DNA from 2 places in the Paenibacillus sp. FSL R7-0189 genome. Region 2 is predicted to be linked to the other one. Evidence: riboswitches for the same ligand, from Rfam matches in the RefSeq annotation. Region 2 holds a riboswitch; the other holds the start of a gene.

Region 1 (7,797 bases), 2.0 Mb from region 2:
GGGCATGGCTGAAAAAGACAGTCTGTTCGGTGCTTGGACCGAGGTTTGGGTGAATGCTGCGGATGAAGAGGAGCTTGCGGAGTTATCGGCTGAGTTGCCAGGAGGCTTGCACTTTACCATGGATACACCGGGTGTAGCTTCTTTTATCATAGAACAATTTTCTGAAAACGAGAAACGCATTCATGACTTGGGCGTAAAGGTTATCAAGAGCCGCAGTTTGGAGCTGGACGAAATATTAAGTTTATGGACACAGGGTCATCGTCCTATTCTAATTGACCACAAGAGAGGGGACTAGAGAAATGGAAGCCTTAAAGCTGGAAAGTGTAGTTAAGCAATATGGAGAAAAAACCGCAGTAAACGGAATTAACCTAACCGTAGGTAAAGGGGAAATTTACGGATTACTGGGGGCGAACGGCGCGGGGAAAACAACCACGATGCGTATGGTACTCGGCCTAATCTACCCTGATGAGGGCAAGATTTTGTATAACGGGAAGCCTTTCAACAGTGAACTGCAGCAACTTATGGGTTATCTGCCCGAAGAACGTGGACTATATCCTAAGGTGAAGATCAGTGATCAAATCGTTTACTTGGCCCGCCTGCGTGGGATGTCAGCTAGTGATGCAGATAAGAGCTTGCGCTATTGGCTGGATCGATTCGAGGTTCCGGATTATTACAATAAAAAAATAGAAGAGCTTTCCAAAGGAAATCAGCAAAAAATGGGCTTTATCGCCGCTGTCGTTCATAAGCCGCAGATTCTGATTCTAGATGAAGCTTTCAGCGGGCTGGACCCAGTAAACGTGGAACTGCTGAAAGATACGGTCAAAGAATTACGTGATTCGGGAACAAGTATCCTCTTCTCTACGCACCGGATGGAGCATGTGGAAGAGCTATGCCGTAACATTACGATTCTCGATCGTTCCAATACGGTCGTTCAAGGGGATATCCGCACGATCAAGAATGGCTACCCGCGGGAAGAAGTATTGCTGCGTACAGCTAATGAGGTAAAAGGTCTGGAGTCCATCGCAGGTGTTACAGCAGTTAAACGGCTGGAGCGTGGGTATCTGTTATCGATCAGTGAGATCGGTGCAGCACAGCGTATTTTACAGCAGGCGATAGCACAGGGTGAAGTGGAGCATTTTGAAATCAAGGAACCTACGTTAAACCAAATCTTTATCAGAGCGGTGGGTGAATCTAATGAATAAGATGGGGACAATTATCGGCTTTACCTTTAAAAATAAAGTTAGAACGAAATCATTTATGATTACTACTTTGATTCTAGTATTATTGCTCAGCATAGGGATGAATCTTCCCTATATCATCGATCAGTTTAAGGGTGATTCGGCCAAAAGTGAAGTTACTCAAATTGCTGTGATTGCTGAAGAGGGAAATCAGGTTGCAGAATTGTTGAAGGCTTATACTGCGCCAGAGGGCATGCCGCAGGCTAAGATAGTACAATATGCTTCTGCGGAGGATGCCGAGTTAAAGAAAGCATTAGATGAAGAGACAGTAGAAGGTTATGTTACTTTTGCGGAACCTACTGGCGAAGGGCTTCCACCCGTTACTTATCATAGTAACGATGGGGAACTAAACGGAGATGTTCAAGTTTATCTTCAAAATGCACTTCAGCAAGCAAACACACAATATATCGTTGGTGACAAGCTGACCTCTGAACAGATTGCTGCAATGTCAACACCAGTGCAGATTACTACACAACAGCTTAACGCAGGCGGTGGCAGTGAAAGCTCTCAGGAGGACACTCCGGCCATTAACTACATTATCGTATATGCCATGCTTATGTTGTTCTTTATGTCCATTATGATGACAGGCAACATGATTGCCGCTGAGATAACTTCTGAGAAAAGCTCGCGGATTATGGAGATTCTGATTACAAGTGCCTCACCTCTAGCGCAAATGTTCGGTAAAGTTATCGGTGTTTTCCTAGTAGGAATATTGCAAATTGGGATCTTTGTCGCAGCGATCGTTGTCAATTTGACGCTCCCGCATAATGCGACTGTATTGGCTGATTTTGATCTCGATTTAGGCCAGCTCAATATTAACTTGCTGCTCTATGGATTTGTCTTGTACGTATTAGGTTACTTCCTCTATGCCTTGATGTATGCGGCTGTGGGTTCGATTGTCAGCCGTACGGAGGATCTCGGTCAGGCGGTAATGCCAATCATGATGTTAGGCTTCGTAGCGTTCTATGTTCCACTGTTCAGTATCTCCAATGCAGATACTCTAGTGGTTAAGATAGCGAGTTATGTGCCTTTCACCTCACCATTGACGATGCTGCTCCGAATTGGTGTCGGCGAGGTGGCGATCTGGCAAGTCATTGTATCGCTGCTGATCCTGCTTGTGACTACCTTCATCTTCGGATGGCTGGCAGCCAAGATCTATCGTACCGGCGTACTGATGTACGGCAAACGCCCAAGTATTAAAGAAATCAGAAAAGCAATGAAAGCTTACAAGATCTAAGATGACCTCATATAACTTTTAAGGAGTGCTAATGATGTCTACAAGCGAACAATATACCATTATGCTTTTAATGAGTTCGGTATCGCTGGCTACGGTTAGTAGAATGCTTCCGGATGGCTCCACTTTTATGGATTTCGTTCAAGGCGTATTGACTGGTGTTGCTATAGTGGGGATGTTGGCAGGATTGTGGATGTACGGTAAGGCGCGTAAGAGTAAAGCGTAATAGTAGGCACTGAATTTTCGGGGGTATCCTAACAGCCATTTATGGTTGCTGGGATATCCCCGTTTTTGAGTTGGCAATCTCTTTGTATACGAGCTGATATAGCTAACGGATCCAGCAGCACTTAAATGCAGCAATCATCGAGATTTAGCAAGATATCGGACATTATAGTCGCTATTGGCATGAAAAAGGGTGAATTAGTAGCTCTTTTAACCAAATAGTTGCACTGGAGTCCGATACTATGCTCAAAAGGCGATAAACGTGCAAGTAACGTCATCTGGGTCCGTAAGCCTTGCCTTGGTGGAAGATGATTAGGGCCTGCTTGAAGACGATCCGAGACGCTCATCGCTCGGGATTTCTACTGGAGTCCGAACGCCGGCCAAATTTGAGGAAAAGCTTCAATTAAAGGCTCCTGAGTCCGTTAGATGCTTCATGCGCTTAAAGATCGTCTGAATTCTAGTCAGTGACTAAATTATAGAAAGATTTGCGCTCGTTCGTATATCCGCTTGGTCGGTCATCTGCTCCCGTACAGCTCTAAGCTGTGCTTTCAGTGCAGGAACACTTTTTTGCAGAATAATGCTTATTTGAGAAAGAGGCAGCTTTAAGCCGTACCACAATACCTTCACAAGCTGTTCCTCCCAAGGTAATCCCTTAGCCGATAGAAGAGAGCGCCGGGCAAAAGAATCAGCACACTGGCGAATACAAGTGCGGTAAGCGTGGATAGAGAATAACTGAGGGTCGAAGTTATCCTGACGATATATTTTATGAAGCTCTGTGAAGGTGCGGATAGTAACCTTGTCTGCCTCATTAGATTGTTCTAATAACATGGAACTGAGTACGTAGACTTCATTAGTATACTTTTGAACACACTCTGCAAATTTAGCACTGTAGGTGGACACGGGAGGTAAGGGGTCAGGCATGGTGAACACGATCCTTTCAGAATGAGAGATTTGCTTGAATCTATAATATAGAAAAGTAAGAGATGGATTTATTGATAAGATCGGCGGTGTCTGGTTCCGGGCAACTGTGTTTCTGCTGGGAGGCAGTGGAAAAAGCTTTGGAAGGTTTGTAGTAGAGCCGTTCACTTCTGGAATTGCTCCCCCCAGCTGCAACACTGTACAGACGCCCTTGCTGAATATGCCCAGCCAAGGATTTACCCTGGAGCTTGGCCTTTAAATCCTGCAAAGCACCCTGAACTAGCTCAAGCTTAACCTGCTCCCAATCTGAACCTTCGCGGCGGACCTTATCCAGCGCTTCCTCAAGACGGCAATGACAGATAGCCCGTAAAAAAGAACTCCATTTAATGAGATCGAAATTTTTGGTGTTGGCAGAGATTAGACAAGCCCCCCAACTGCAACCTCCCTTACAGGTGAGCTTCAGAATACCATAACGGCAGCCTTCAGCCCCTTCCATTCCATAGTGAATAGGCTCGGGTTCATCCAATACAAATACTTCAATGCGGGATAGTCTGCGCTGGTCCATAGTAGGGTTCCTCCTTAGATTTCCAAAAGCTTTAAGTCTACATGATGAGTGACACTAGCCTTTTCTACACAAGCGAGCATTTCCATTTTATTCTCACAGACTGCGGTATGCTCTAGCCATAGTCGGAACTTCTCTTTCCGTATAACAGATAGATGTAAGGGAAAGGTGCTGCGGGATCTCAAGACATACCAACCGGCGCTTACATCTTTCCAAGGCTCCTTGAAGGCTGTAAACCACGGGAGTTTTTGATGCGATGACCAATCCTGCTGCTGTTGTTGTTCTCGAATTTTTTTATATATTTCATATACAATCTTAGAGTCTAAACAGTCTTTACAAGAAGAAGGTGTACTGAATTGGCGAAGGGCTTGGATCTGGTTCTGGCCAAATGCATAACCTACAATGTACCTGTGATTATTTTCTTCGAACCACAAGGCCCCGAAACAAACGTAATTTAGACTTATCGGCTCAAGCAGCCCTTGATGTATCCCTAAATAATAGTGCTTCAAAACATTCACCCCATCCAGCGTGCTATCACCTAATAGGCTCAGGTAACGCAAAAACCGCAGCAAGAGGAGGACCTCTGCTGCGGTTTTGGATTACAGGCAGATATACCTGGGCCAAAGCGTGGCGGATCAAGGGTCTCTCTCTTTACGCTTACGAGGTTAGCTGTCGGATTCGGACGGTGAGAGTCGCCCTACCTATTGAGACTTACGCAGTCTCCTTTGGATTCACCCCAAGTAGGCCAGGTGGCCTGATGGTTCCCCCGTTCCCTGCGAATGCAGGAACTCAGCGTTGATTGTTTTTCATGAATTAGATTCAACCCGAATCATACTCTTTTCAAGATTTTCTGTAAAAAACGGAAAATGTTCTTTTAGAGCGATTTTAACCATATCCTGCCGACTACGACTGAAAAACGAGGTAAATAGGTATTTATGGCGTGTTATCGCGCCTCTTTCTCGCTCAACCTCTGCTTCTTGCGTTTCAACCTATAAAGGGAATTTGCAGTATTTTCACCCTAAAAAGGTGAATAAAATCACATGGGTTATAGATAGCGATTAAACGCTCGAAACTCGAGTAAACAAGAGATATAGAGAGATTAGATATCAAGTAAGCGCTATCTAATGGGAAAATAGTTTTTAATTTGCATTATTTTGGCATCATTCAGGTTTTACAAGTCTTCGTGCATAAGAGTATGATTACTCCTGTTTCAACGACAATCGAATATTTGATCCGCTTAATTTCCGATAAGGAAAGCGGGGGAACCAACAATCGGCAGCCGATGTGAGAGTCGGAAGCTGATTATGGGGTGAATCCTGTAGAGGGTGCGAGTGAGTTCGCATCTATACAGGTAGGGCGACTCTCACCGCCCGAATCCGACAGCTAACCTCGTAAGCGTATGGAGAGAGGATGAGTGCAATGTGACCGCTAGCGAGCCACAGAGGAGATCCTTTGTGGCTTTTTGCTGTGCTCTTAGAAGCAAAGCATTTATGGAGGCCTCCCCCAAGAGGTCGCTAAATTCATCATTAGCGGTATTTGTAAGGCAGCGTCTAATGACGTGACACAACCGAGCTTTAGGTTGTGCCCGAAAATGACGATAGGTCAACATCCTTTCGGAGATTTTCGTTGCCTCCTTGTTGTAAATGAGCAGGAGGAGAAAAAAGAGATGACGGATCAGAATGAATATGTGCTTGTATGTGCGCCTACAAAGGCGGGAGAACATTTCATTAAACTTCTGAAGTTCAGGGGTATTAAGATGGCGGGATTAACCAACAATCTGGCTGAGAAGGCTTTACTAGAGGAGCTCGGAATCGAGCAGGTTATTCTAGTGGATACCCGCCATCAGAGCACTTGGTTTCGCCCATCGTTCCCGGTAGGCAGGGTATATCTGTTTGAGAGCAGCTTTCCGCTTTGCTGCCGCTATATTCAGATGTGCCGTACCTGGACGACACAGCCAATTTTTGTGATTACAAGTTCTATAAATCCTAGATTGGTCTATAAAAGACTTGGTGCGAGCTATGTAATCTATTCCCATAGTGGTGATGCTGATTTTCTAATCGATAGATCACCTCATCAAGGATAATGGAAGGAGTGCGGAAGATATGATGGATCTGTATATGGTGGCTTCGTTAGCTGTAATTTACGGGTTATTTTATGGCTTTATGCGCTGGTGCGCAGGTGTAGTTGAGGATACGGGGAGGGATAAGCTGTGATTCTAGTAATCGCTGTTACCCTACTGTTGTTTATATATCTGGTTTACGCGTTGATTCATCCTGAGAAATTTTAAGGAGGGGCATTCATGGGCATTTTGCAAATAGTCGTCGTAATTGTAATTCTCATCTTGTTGGTCAAGCCGATGGGGACGTATTTATATCATGTATTTTCTAACGAACCGAATCGTACGGATCGCTGGTTTGCAGGCACAGAGAAAGGTATTTATAAGCTGATCGGCCTGAAAAAACGGGACGGAATGTCCTGGAAGAAGTATGCACTCAGCTTTGTTTTAACTAATATCGTACTGGTTGCTTTCAGTTATATTTTTCTAAGATTACAGCGGGGATTGCCGCTGAACCCGAATGGAATTGCCGATATGGAACAGACGCTTTCATTTAATACGGTGATCAGCTTTATGACCAATACGAACCTGCAGCATTATAGCGGGGAGACGGGACTATCGTATTTTTCACAAATGGCAGTCATCACGATGATGATGTTCACGTCTGCAGCGAGCGGATTTTCTGTTGCGGTTGCTTTTGTCAGAGGGATTACAGGACAGAAATCAGTCGGGAATTTTTTTGAGGACTTCGTAAAAGCACATATTCGTGTATTCATTCCATTAGCTCTGCTAGTTTCATTGGTGCTGGTAGGATTGCATGTGCCACAAACGCTCAAGCCATCGCTTGAGGTCACTACACTCGAAGGGCAGACGCAACAAATCGCTATCGGTCCAGTCGCTTCTTTGGAGTCAATTAAACACTTAGGTACGAATGGTGGCGGCTTCTTCGGAGCCAATTCAGCGCATCCTTTTGAGAACCCTAATCCACTTACGAACGTTCTGGAGATTCTCTCTATGTGGATGTTGCCAGCCTCTTTGCCATATATGTACGGGTTGTTCGCTAAGAACAAACGTCAGGGCTGGGTGATTTTCACAGCAATGATGACCTTGTTCGTTCTGCTGCTGGGGCTGAATTATTATGCGGAAACTAAAGGGAATCCCGCTATTAATGCGCTGGGGATCGAGTCTTCGCAAGGCAGCATGGAAGGTAAAGAGGTACGTTTTGGGATCCCGCAATCTTCGCTGTTCACTTCGGTAACAACGGCAGCTACGACAGGTAGTGTTAACAATATGCATGATACGCTGACACCGCTGGGTGGCATTACCCCTCTGGCCCTAATGATGCTCAATAACGTCTTCGGGGGAAAAGGTGTAGGACTAATCAATATGCTGATGTATGCCATCATGGGCGTCTTCTTATGTGGACTAATGGTTGGCAGAACACCAGAGTTTCTCGGGCGAAAGATAGAAGCCAAGGAGATGAAGCTGATTGCGATTGCTATCCTTGTGCATCCGTTCATTATCCTTGTACCAACAGCAGGTGCGTTCTTAACGGGCTTGGGCAACG
Region 2 (7,797 bases):
CGCACGTAAAAGAGGAAGTGCGTCAGGATCCGTACGCCGGGTTTCAAGATCCACCGCGAGACTAGAGGTCTGTGGCTCCGTTCCAATCGTTTGCAGCCGTTCAATGGTTCTTTGCGTATGTTCATCTTCAAACACGGAAGAAAGACTGTTAAGTACAGTAATCAGAGAAGTGACATCATACGAACGGAGCAGGCTTTTATCCATTTTATATCCGTCCATGATGCCATATCCACCTTTAGTTCCCTGATATGATACGACCGGGATACCAGCGGCACAAATCACATCGATATCCCTATAGATCGTTCGCTGGGAAACCTGAAACTCTTCAGCCAGCTTGGAGGCAGATAAAACTTCGTGGTTCAATAGCTTGTAGATCATAGAAATCAATCGTTCCAATTTCATGTGTGCATTCCCACCCATTAGTCCATTTCGTGTTACAGCGTGATTATATCATAGATTTTTTCGGGCTAATTTTGGGAGGGAGGAGTTTTGTTGTTGGTGATGAAGTAATATCCTATGACAGAGTCTGACAGAGCCGATTAATTTATTTATAGATTAAATCCGCAGGCTCTGATAAATGATTAACAGAAATAATAGCATCGTTTTTTTTCACAGGTGGGGTCCAATATTGCTCATTCCCAGGCAGGTCATCGAACCATTCGGCGTCCTTTGGACAATCTAGAATCATGAATTTTCCGTATTCCTGATCTCTGGATTGATGGTATTTGAGATAGGCTTTCCCGTTATCAATGGCGAGAATTTCTATTTTTCCTGAGGTGTGGCTCATGGATAAGCGTACTCTTTTGCCAAGTCCTGAGGTTCTAGTTTTGGCTTCTTCTACAATTTGATAGACTTGCTCGAGCGGTAATACGAAATCCCGGTTTCCGGCAACGGGCCGGTTCACAAAGAAGTAGTAGGGTGTAACGCCAGCCCATGAAAGTCGGTCCAGTAGTTCCCCTAAAATAATGGGATCATCGTTGATGCCTTTGAGGATGGGAGTCTGATTTACGACAATTGCCCCTGCGTTGTGGAGAGCTTTAAATGCTTTTTTGGCTTCAGGTGTGATTTCACGAGGATGATTGATGTGCGCCATAACATAGATTCGTTTGTCTTCGGTAGAGTAAGTACGAATCAGCTCCAGCAGCTCTTCGTCTTCAGAGATCCGCATCGGATTAAATACGGGTATCTTCGAACCTAGTCTAATGATTTTAACATGCTCAATGCTTCTTAGATTTTCAATAATGGATCTTAGCTTCGGTGTGGAGAGAATTAAACTGTCCCCGCCCGTAAGAAGTACGTTGTTAATCTCCGGATTCTTTGCGATATACTCCAAGCCCGGAGAGACATCAGCCATCGCCTCTTTCACGTCATTTCGAAACAGACGCTTACGGAAACAGTAGCGGCAATAAGCCCCGCAGACCTCGGATACAATCAGTAGTGCAGTGGTTCTATACTTGTGCTGACAACCAGGTACCACATAATTCGTGTCCTCATCGGAGGCGTCCCAGCGCCCATACTCCAGCAGTTCACCTTCGTTAGGAATAACCAGCTTACGGATGGGATCTTCTGGATCATCCCAGTTAATCAAAGACAGATAGTAGTCATTTACACGAAAAACAAATTTTTCTGTAATTTCTTTCAGATTCTCTTTTTCCAGCTCAGACAACATAGCTATTTTGTTAATATCCGTGAAGTACTTTACCTTTTGCACGTACATCTCTCCTTTGTCTCGTAGTGTGAGAAATGAGGGAGCCTTAGTGTCAAAGGCCAATCTACTGCCAGCAGGGTCCAAAAAAAGCACAAAAAGAGACCCTTAGCAAGGGTCTCTGGTTATGTAAATAACATGAAAAGCAGACCCATCCACTGCTGACGAGGTTAGCTGACGGACTCGGGTAAGATGGTACCCTACATTCTAATGCTCAATGATTCGCCCCAATTAACTGGTTCCCCCGCTTTTCAACTGTAAAAGTTGGAAATTAAGCGTAGATAAAGTATACCCTATGAAGTTTTGAAAAGTCAAAAGAGAATCCTAGATTCACCTTCAATTGCTAGCGCTACTTCCGCCGAGTAGTTTAGGCAACAACGTTAGCAGCTTCTCCCGGGTTAACGCATCACTGGAGTTCCATTTGCTTCCGTCGAGCAGATAAACATGTCCCTGACGTACTGCCGGGAGACTGTTCCAAAGTGAACTGTCTAGTAGTCGTTCCATTGCAGCTCGCGAGTCTTTGCGTTCCGGAATGAACATGAAGATATGATCTCCGGCGTAGGCAGGCAGTCGTGTTGGATCCACTTCGGCGAACCCTAACTCTTCGTCCAATATGGCCTGAATCTCTTCGGTCGGTTGTAAACCACATGGGGCATAAAGCGCAGTGGAGAATCCGGACATTCCCATAGCATATAGATGATCTCCATGATCATAGACCAAAGCAGAGGCGGTTTCTCCAACTTGGAGAGTTGTCGAGTAAAGCTGCTGCCACATGGCTGCGTTTTTGATTGTGAATGACTCCAGCCATGCTTCCGCTTCGCGCTGTTTACCTAGCCAACTGCCTAATGTCCGCATTCGGTTGTCGAGAGGCGCAAATGAATCAAAGGTGAGTGTCGGAGCGATACCAGAAACTGCTCTGTAGGCTCTTTCATCACTATTTGCCAAAATGATCAAATCTGGGTTTAGGGAAGCGGTCAACTGCGGGTCCAGTGGAAACCCGACGTTGGCGAGCTTCTTAAGTCGATGTTTATAGACGCTGTTCCGGGCGAATGCTTCATCTCCACCGATAGGCTTTACACCTAACGCGAGAAGGTCGCCAAGTGTCTCGCCATGATAGACAATACGTTTCGCTCGTTCAGGAATTTCCACCTCATGACCCGTCCAATCCTTGACGGTAAGCTTACGACCTTGCTGATGTGCATATTGTCCGGGTGTAACTCCTGTTTTTTGCCGAAAGCGGCGGCTGAAATAGTATTCATCCGAGAAGCCGACCAGTCTGGCGATTTCCCGCAGTGGTTCAGTCGATTCCTGCAGGAATCGTTTGGAATGATTAATACGCAGATCCGTCAGGTATTCAAGCGGCTTTTTACCCGTAAGCTGTTGAAAGATCGGTGTATACTGCCAGATCGATATCCCCGCCCGTTCAGCCAACTGCTTCACGGTGATACTCTCTGTATAATGCTCCTGAATGAATGTTATGGTCTTTTCTACGGATTCCGTAGGACTTGGCAGGTGTTTGGAAGGGTAATTATGCTCAAAAAGTAGCAGCAGCAATTCTTGGAATTTTAATTGTCGCTTGAATTGTTGTACATCATCGGTATTATTCCTGTTCATGAGCAGCTCTTCGACTAGTCGGATTACCTTGGTGAACGGGTGCACAATTAACTCCCGTCTGCCGGAAAGCAGCTCTCCAGAATATCGTTTAGGATGCTTGGTTGTATAAATTGCTGTAAAGGTGATGAGGTAATAATACAACGTCAGCTCCTGGTTGTTCGTACTATAGGAGATTCCAGGAGATAGTAGATAACATTTATCCGTACTTAGTATCACGCTTTGATCATCGAGGTTCAATTGTCCGTTCCCTCCAGTAAATATGAGAAGGGTATAGTCCTGGGTTGTACGCGTTATAGAGCTTGAATCGGCAGCTTGAATCATCAGTTCGGCCTCGTTTAGCTGAAATAACAGAGAGTGGAGTGGGGGGCAGGACGATGATGTATGCAGCATGGGTTCAGCCTCCGTTCATTTGGTGAGAATGATTATCAATGAATTCATTGTATATAAAAAAAAGAAGCATATCAACAGCTGTTGACATGCTTCTTGCAGTTTTTTATCAGCCTTGTGTTAAACACTTCATCTCGGAAGGTTATTTCATATTCAATAGCTGTGGAATTTCGCCAAGCAGCCATTCTCTTGTTGTCGCATCACTTGAAGTCTTCATGATGTCTTGTGTATAGACATATCCGTTCTTGACGGCAGGAAGGCTCTTCCAGATAGGGCTCTTTAATAGATTCTCTGTGGATTGTTTTGCTTCTTCTGCCACTGGAGTCAAGATGAATATCCGGTCTCCGGCATATTCTTTCAGGACTTCCATGGATACTTCCTGGAACCCTTTACCTTCATCAAGTATCTTCTGAATAGCTGGAGTTGCCTTGAAGCCATTCTCCCCATAGAGTACCTGTGAAAGTCCGGTTGCTGCCATTATAAATAGTCTGTCTCCTGGATAATAAGTGAAGACCGCAGCCGTTTCGCCCTCTTTCATGCCTGCGGATTTCAATTGCTTCCACATGTTCTCTTCAGCGGTTTTATACTGGGCAAGCCATGCTTCTGCTTCAGTCGTTTTACCAACAATTCCACCAATGTCCAGCATACGTTCCTGGAGTGGGGCAAAGGTATTAAATATTATCGTTGGTGCAATTTTGGAGAGCTGCTCGAAATCAGCTTCATCTGTGCCCGCATAGATGATCAAGTCAGGCTGAAGCTCCAATGTTTTTTCCAGATTGATAGGGAAGCCTACATCCTCCACACCTTGCAATTGATCTTCAAAAACCTGGCCTTCCCCCATAGAAAGAGGATAACCTACCGCCTGCACACCAAGTGCAAGCAAATCGCCATAAGTTTCTCCAGAATAGATAATTCGCTGCGGATTCACTGGAATCTCTACAGTATGTCCTATGTAATCTGTATAGGAGCGGGTAGTCGCTGCAGCTTCATCTGTACTGCTATCTGAGGGTTCTGCTGAAGGTGCCGCGGTTGCAGCGGAAGAGTTCCCGGTTGCGTTCGCCGTACTATTGGCAGAGGATTGTTCCTTTGAGTTTCCGCACGCCAGTAGCAATGTACTCAGCAAAAATAGTACACATACCACAGCGAAGGACTGTCTTACCTTGTTCATATCTTATTGCCTCCCTATTATATGTAACGACCACCAATAATGATAATCATTCTCGATTAAAAACTATCATAAATTAAAGACTCTTTTTACTCAATGGACAAAAAATAACCCCGTAATTTGATTTGTACAATCAAGTAAAAAGGATGTGGTTGAAATTATTTTAAATTATTTTTAGCTGCTTGGAAAAATACTCTAAATAACAGCAATGGAAAGAAAGAGAGGGAGCTTGCCTTCATAACAAACTTGGCAGAAGGAATCCCTTGAAGCACATAGGATTGTGGTGTTTTTTTGAATCTGATTATTGTTATGTATTAAGATGTTCAGGTGATGCAAAAATTCAGGGTTGTCCGCATTGATTGTAATCGTTATCATTACGTGGCATGTTATCTACCGTGCTTGACGTCAGTAGAAGGGCTTTGTTATGGTTTTTATAGTCAAACGCAAGCCGAAATAGCTTTTTGTAGAATATGCAGAAGGTTTTGCGTAAGATATTCTAACCAAACATAATACGAGGGAGATGGTTGATTGTGATCAAAGGAATTATTTTTGATTTTGACGGAACGATTATCGACACGGAGACTGCTTGGTACACCGCATTTAACGAGGCTTATGCAGAATATGGAGTGGACCTGACGCTTGAACAATATTCCACCTGCATCGGCACGAGCTTGAACAGTTTTAATCCTTATGAATATTTGATGACTGATCTTAAGCTCGCAATTGACAAAGAAGAGTTCAGCAAGGCTGTTAAACAGAGACACAGCAAACTGATGGAGCTTGAAACAATAAGACCAGGTATTCAGCATTATCTTGATTCTGCCAAGGCAGCTGGACTGCGCATAGGGCTGGCCTCAAGTTCTTCCCTGGAATGGGTGGAAAAATATCTGAATCAATTGGGTATTCGCGAGTATTTCGAATGTGTTCGGACTGCCGACCATGTGGCAAAAGTGAAACCAGATCCGGAGCTATATAACCAAACGTTAGCTTGTCTTGGAATCACAGCTGATGAGGCGGTTGCTATCGAGGATTCACCGAATGGATCTAAGGCAGCGGCAGCAGCTGGCATCCGTTGCATTGTGACGCCTAACGAAATTACTAATTTTCTTGAATTCGATAAGCAGCACCATAAAATTGATAATCTAAGTCTTCTTGAATTTGATCATGTAGTTACTCAACGTTGCTTCGTATAGAGAAACCGAGAAACTGAGTTCAAATTAAAGGGGGATACCAAATTGAGAGCCGTACACTTTGGAGCGGGCAATATTGGCAGAGGATTTATTGGGCCTATGTTGTCGGACTCCGGTTACAACGTTTGTTTCGTCGGAAGAAATAAGAGTAAAATTGCCCAATTGCAAAAACGTGGCCAATATCCTGTCACCCTAGCTAACAAGAACCGGGACAGCTTTATCGTTGATAATGTTACAGCGATCAATCTGAATGATACTGAGGACGTTACTAGAGCTATAGCAGAAGCTGAAATTGTGACAACTGCAGTCGGAATATCCGCTTTACAAGATATTGCTGAGACCATTGCGCAGGGCATCGAACGAAGGCTTGAAAACAACAGAAATCTCACCCCTCTTCATATCATCGCCTGTGAGAATGGGATTGGAAGCAGTCAGAAGTTGAAAAAATCTGTTTATCGATATATGAAGCAATCCTTCAAGGAGCTTGCTGACCGCAATGTCGCTTTTCCCAATGCGATGGTTGACCGGATTGTACCTATGCAGAAAAATACAGATTCACTTGAAATCCTCGTTGAACCCTTCAGTGAGTGGGTTATTCCCCGCAGTGGAATGATTGGTAACTACAATGAAATTAAAGGCGTCCATTATGTAGATTCGCTGGCGCCATACCTCGAACGGAAGCTATTTACTGTGAATACAGGTCATTGCAGTGCAGCCTATTTTGGATACCTGGAAGGTTATACTAGCATTCAAGAAGCGATGTCTGATCCCGAAATCAGAGCTCGTGTTCACGGGGTGCTTAAGGAAACAGGGACCTTATTGGTGCATTTATATGGCTTCAAGCCCATAGAACATGACCGGTATATAGAAAAGATGATGGAACGATTCACTAACCCCAACTTTAACGATAAAATTACACGTGTCGCCCGCTCCCCGCTTCGCAAGCTTTCACCTAATGATCGACTCGTAAAACCGGCAATGCTTGCTCATGAACTTGGTTTTGAGACCTCACATTTAGTCTCAGCTATTGTTTCTGCACTTTATTTTGATTATGAAAAAGATCCAGAAGCCTTACAGCTTCAAGCGGACATCCGAAACCACGGGCTAAGTGAAGTCATTGCTACACAACTAAAAATCCCTACGGAGCATCCGCTTCATGGTCGCATTATTTTGGAGTCCAACAAATTACGCGCGAGATATCCTCATAGGACTAGAATGAAGACAGTAAACGTCAGGGTACCCTACTTTTAATATAAATTGATGGTTATAAAACTATAAAAGAGTGTTCTCTGCTGGATGGGCAAGAACACTCTTTTTATAGGTTATGAAGTTCTGTAAGTGTCCCTAATCCAATTCAATCCGCAGAACAACCGGAGTCTCACTGCGAACCGAGGTTGTTTTTATAATCAGGGCTTCATCGGTTCTTTCCCATGCAGGTTGTTCCTCAAAACCTAAGATTTTGATCTGTTTAATCATCCCATGGAAGTGAGCAGAGTTTTCTTTAAGGGATTTGATTTGCACTATACCGTTGTTTGGATAGACAAGAACATTAGCGTAAAGATAACTGCCTTTTACCGTAAAGCGGATATCTTCATTGGTGAAAATCTTCGTGATCCCATCTGTAAACTGACCTTCAACGATCTCTGTAGGGCCTTCCCCGAAGGTGCGCCAGTAGGTCGTATCATAGATTGCTTCACCATTCACCTTTAGCCATTCTCCGATGCCAAGCAGAATCT

What was found. A riboswitch is a leader RNA that binds a small molecule or an ion and turns the genes downstream of it on or off. The one in region 2 is predicted to bind cyclic di-AMP.
Region 1: another riboswitch for cyclic di-AMP. It lies ahead of MKY63_RS07765 (hypothetical protein); the one in region 2 lies ahead of MKY63_RS30160 (KamA family radical SAM protein).

The regions. Positions count from the first base shown of each region.
Region 1 covers NZ_CP150223.1:1,817,070-1,824,866, reverse strand. The annotation lists gene MKY63_RS07800 (ABC transporter ATP-binding protein) at 1-295, shown strand, start outside; gene MKY63_RS07795 (ATP-binding cassette domain-containing protein) at 300-1,202, shown strand; gene MKY63_RS07790 (ABC transporter permease) at 1,195-2,475, shown strand; gene MKY63_RS07785 (hypothetical protein) at 2,507-2,698, shown strand; gene MKY63_RS07780 (hypothetical protein) at 3,163-3,615, opposite strand; gene MKY63_RS07775 (hypothetical protein) at 3,656-4,177, opposite strand; gene MKY63_RS07770 (hypothetical protein) at 4,192-4,746, opposite strand; cyclic di-AMP (ydaO/yuaA leader) riboswitch at 4,815-4,979, opposite strand; cyclic di-AMP (ydaO/yuaA leader) riboswitch at 5,399-5,588, shown strand; gene MKY63_RS07765 (hypothetical protein) at 5,841-6,257, shown strand; gene kdpA (potassium-transporting ATPase subunit KdpA) at 6,474-7,797, shown strand, end outside.
Region 2 covers NZ_CP150223.1:6,812,897-6,820,693, reverse strand. The annotation lists gene MKY63_RS30165 (YafY family protein) at 1-402, opposite strand, end outside; gene MKY63_RS30160 (KamA family radical SAM protein) at 545-1,711, opposite strand; cyclic di-AMP (ydaO/yuaA leader) riboswitch at 1,852-1,993, opposite strand; gene MKY63_RS30155 (AraC family transcriptional regulator) at 2,042-3,709, opposite strand; gene MKY63_RS30150 (ABC transporter substrate-binding protein) at 3,849-4,874, opposite strand; gene MKY63_RS30145 (HAD family hydrolase) at 5,402-6,064, shown strand; gene MKY63_RS30140 (mannitol-1-phosphate 5-dehydrogenase) at 6,107-7,312, shown strand; gene MKY63_RS30135 (alpha-L-fucosidase) at 7,406-7,797, opposite strand, start outside.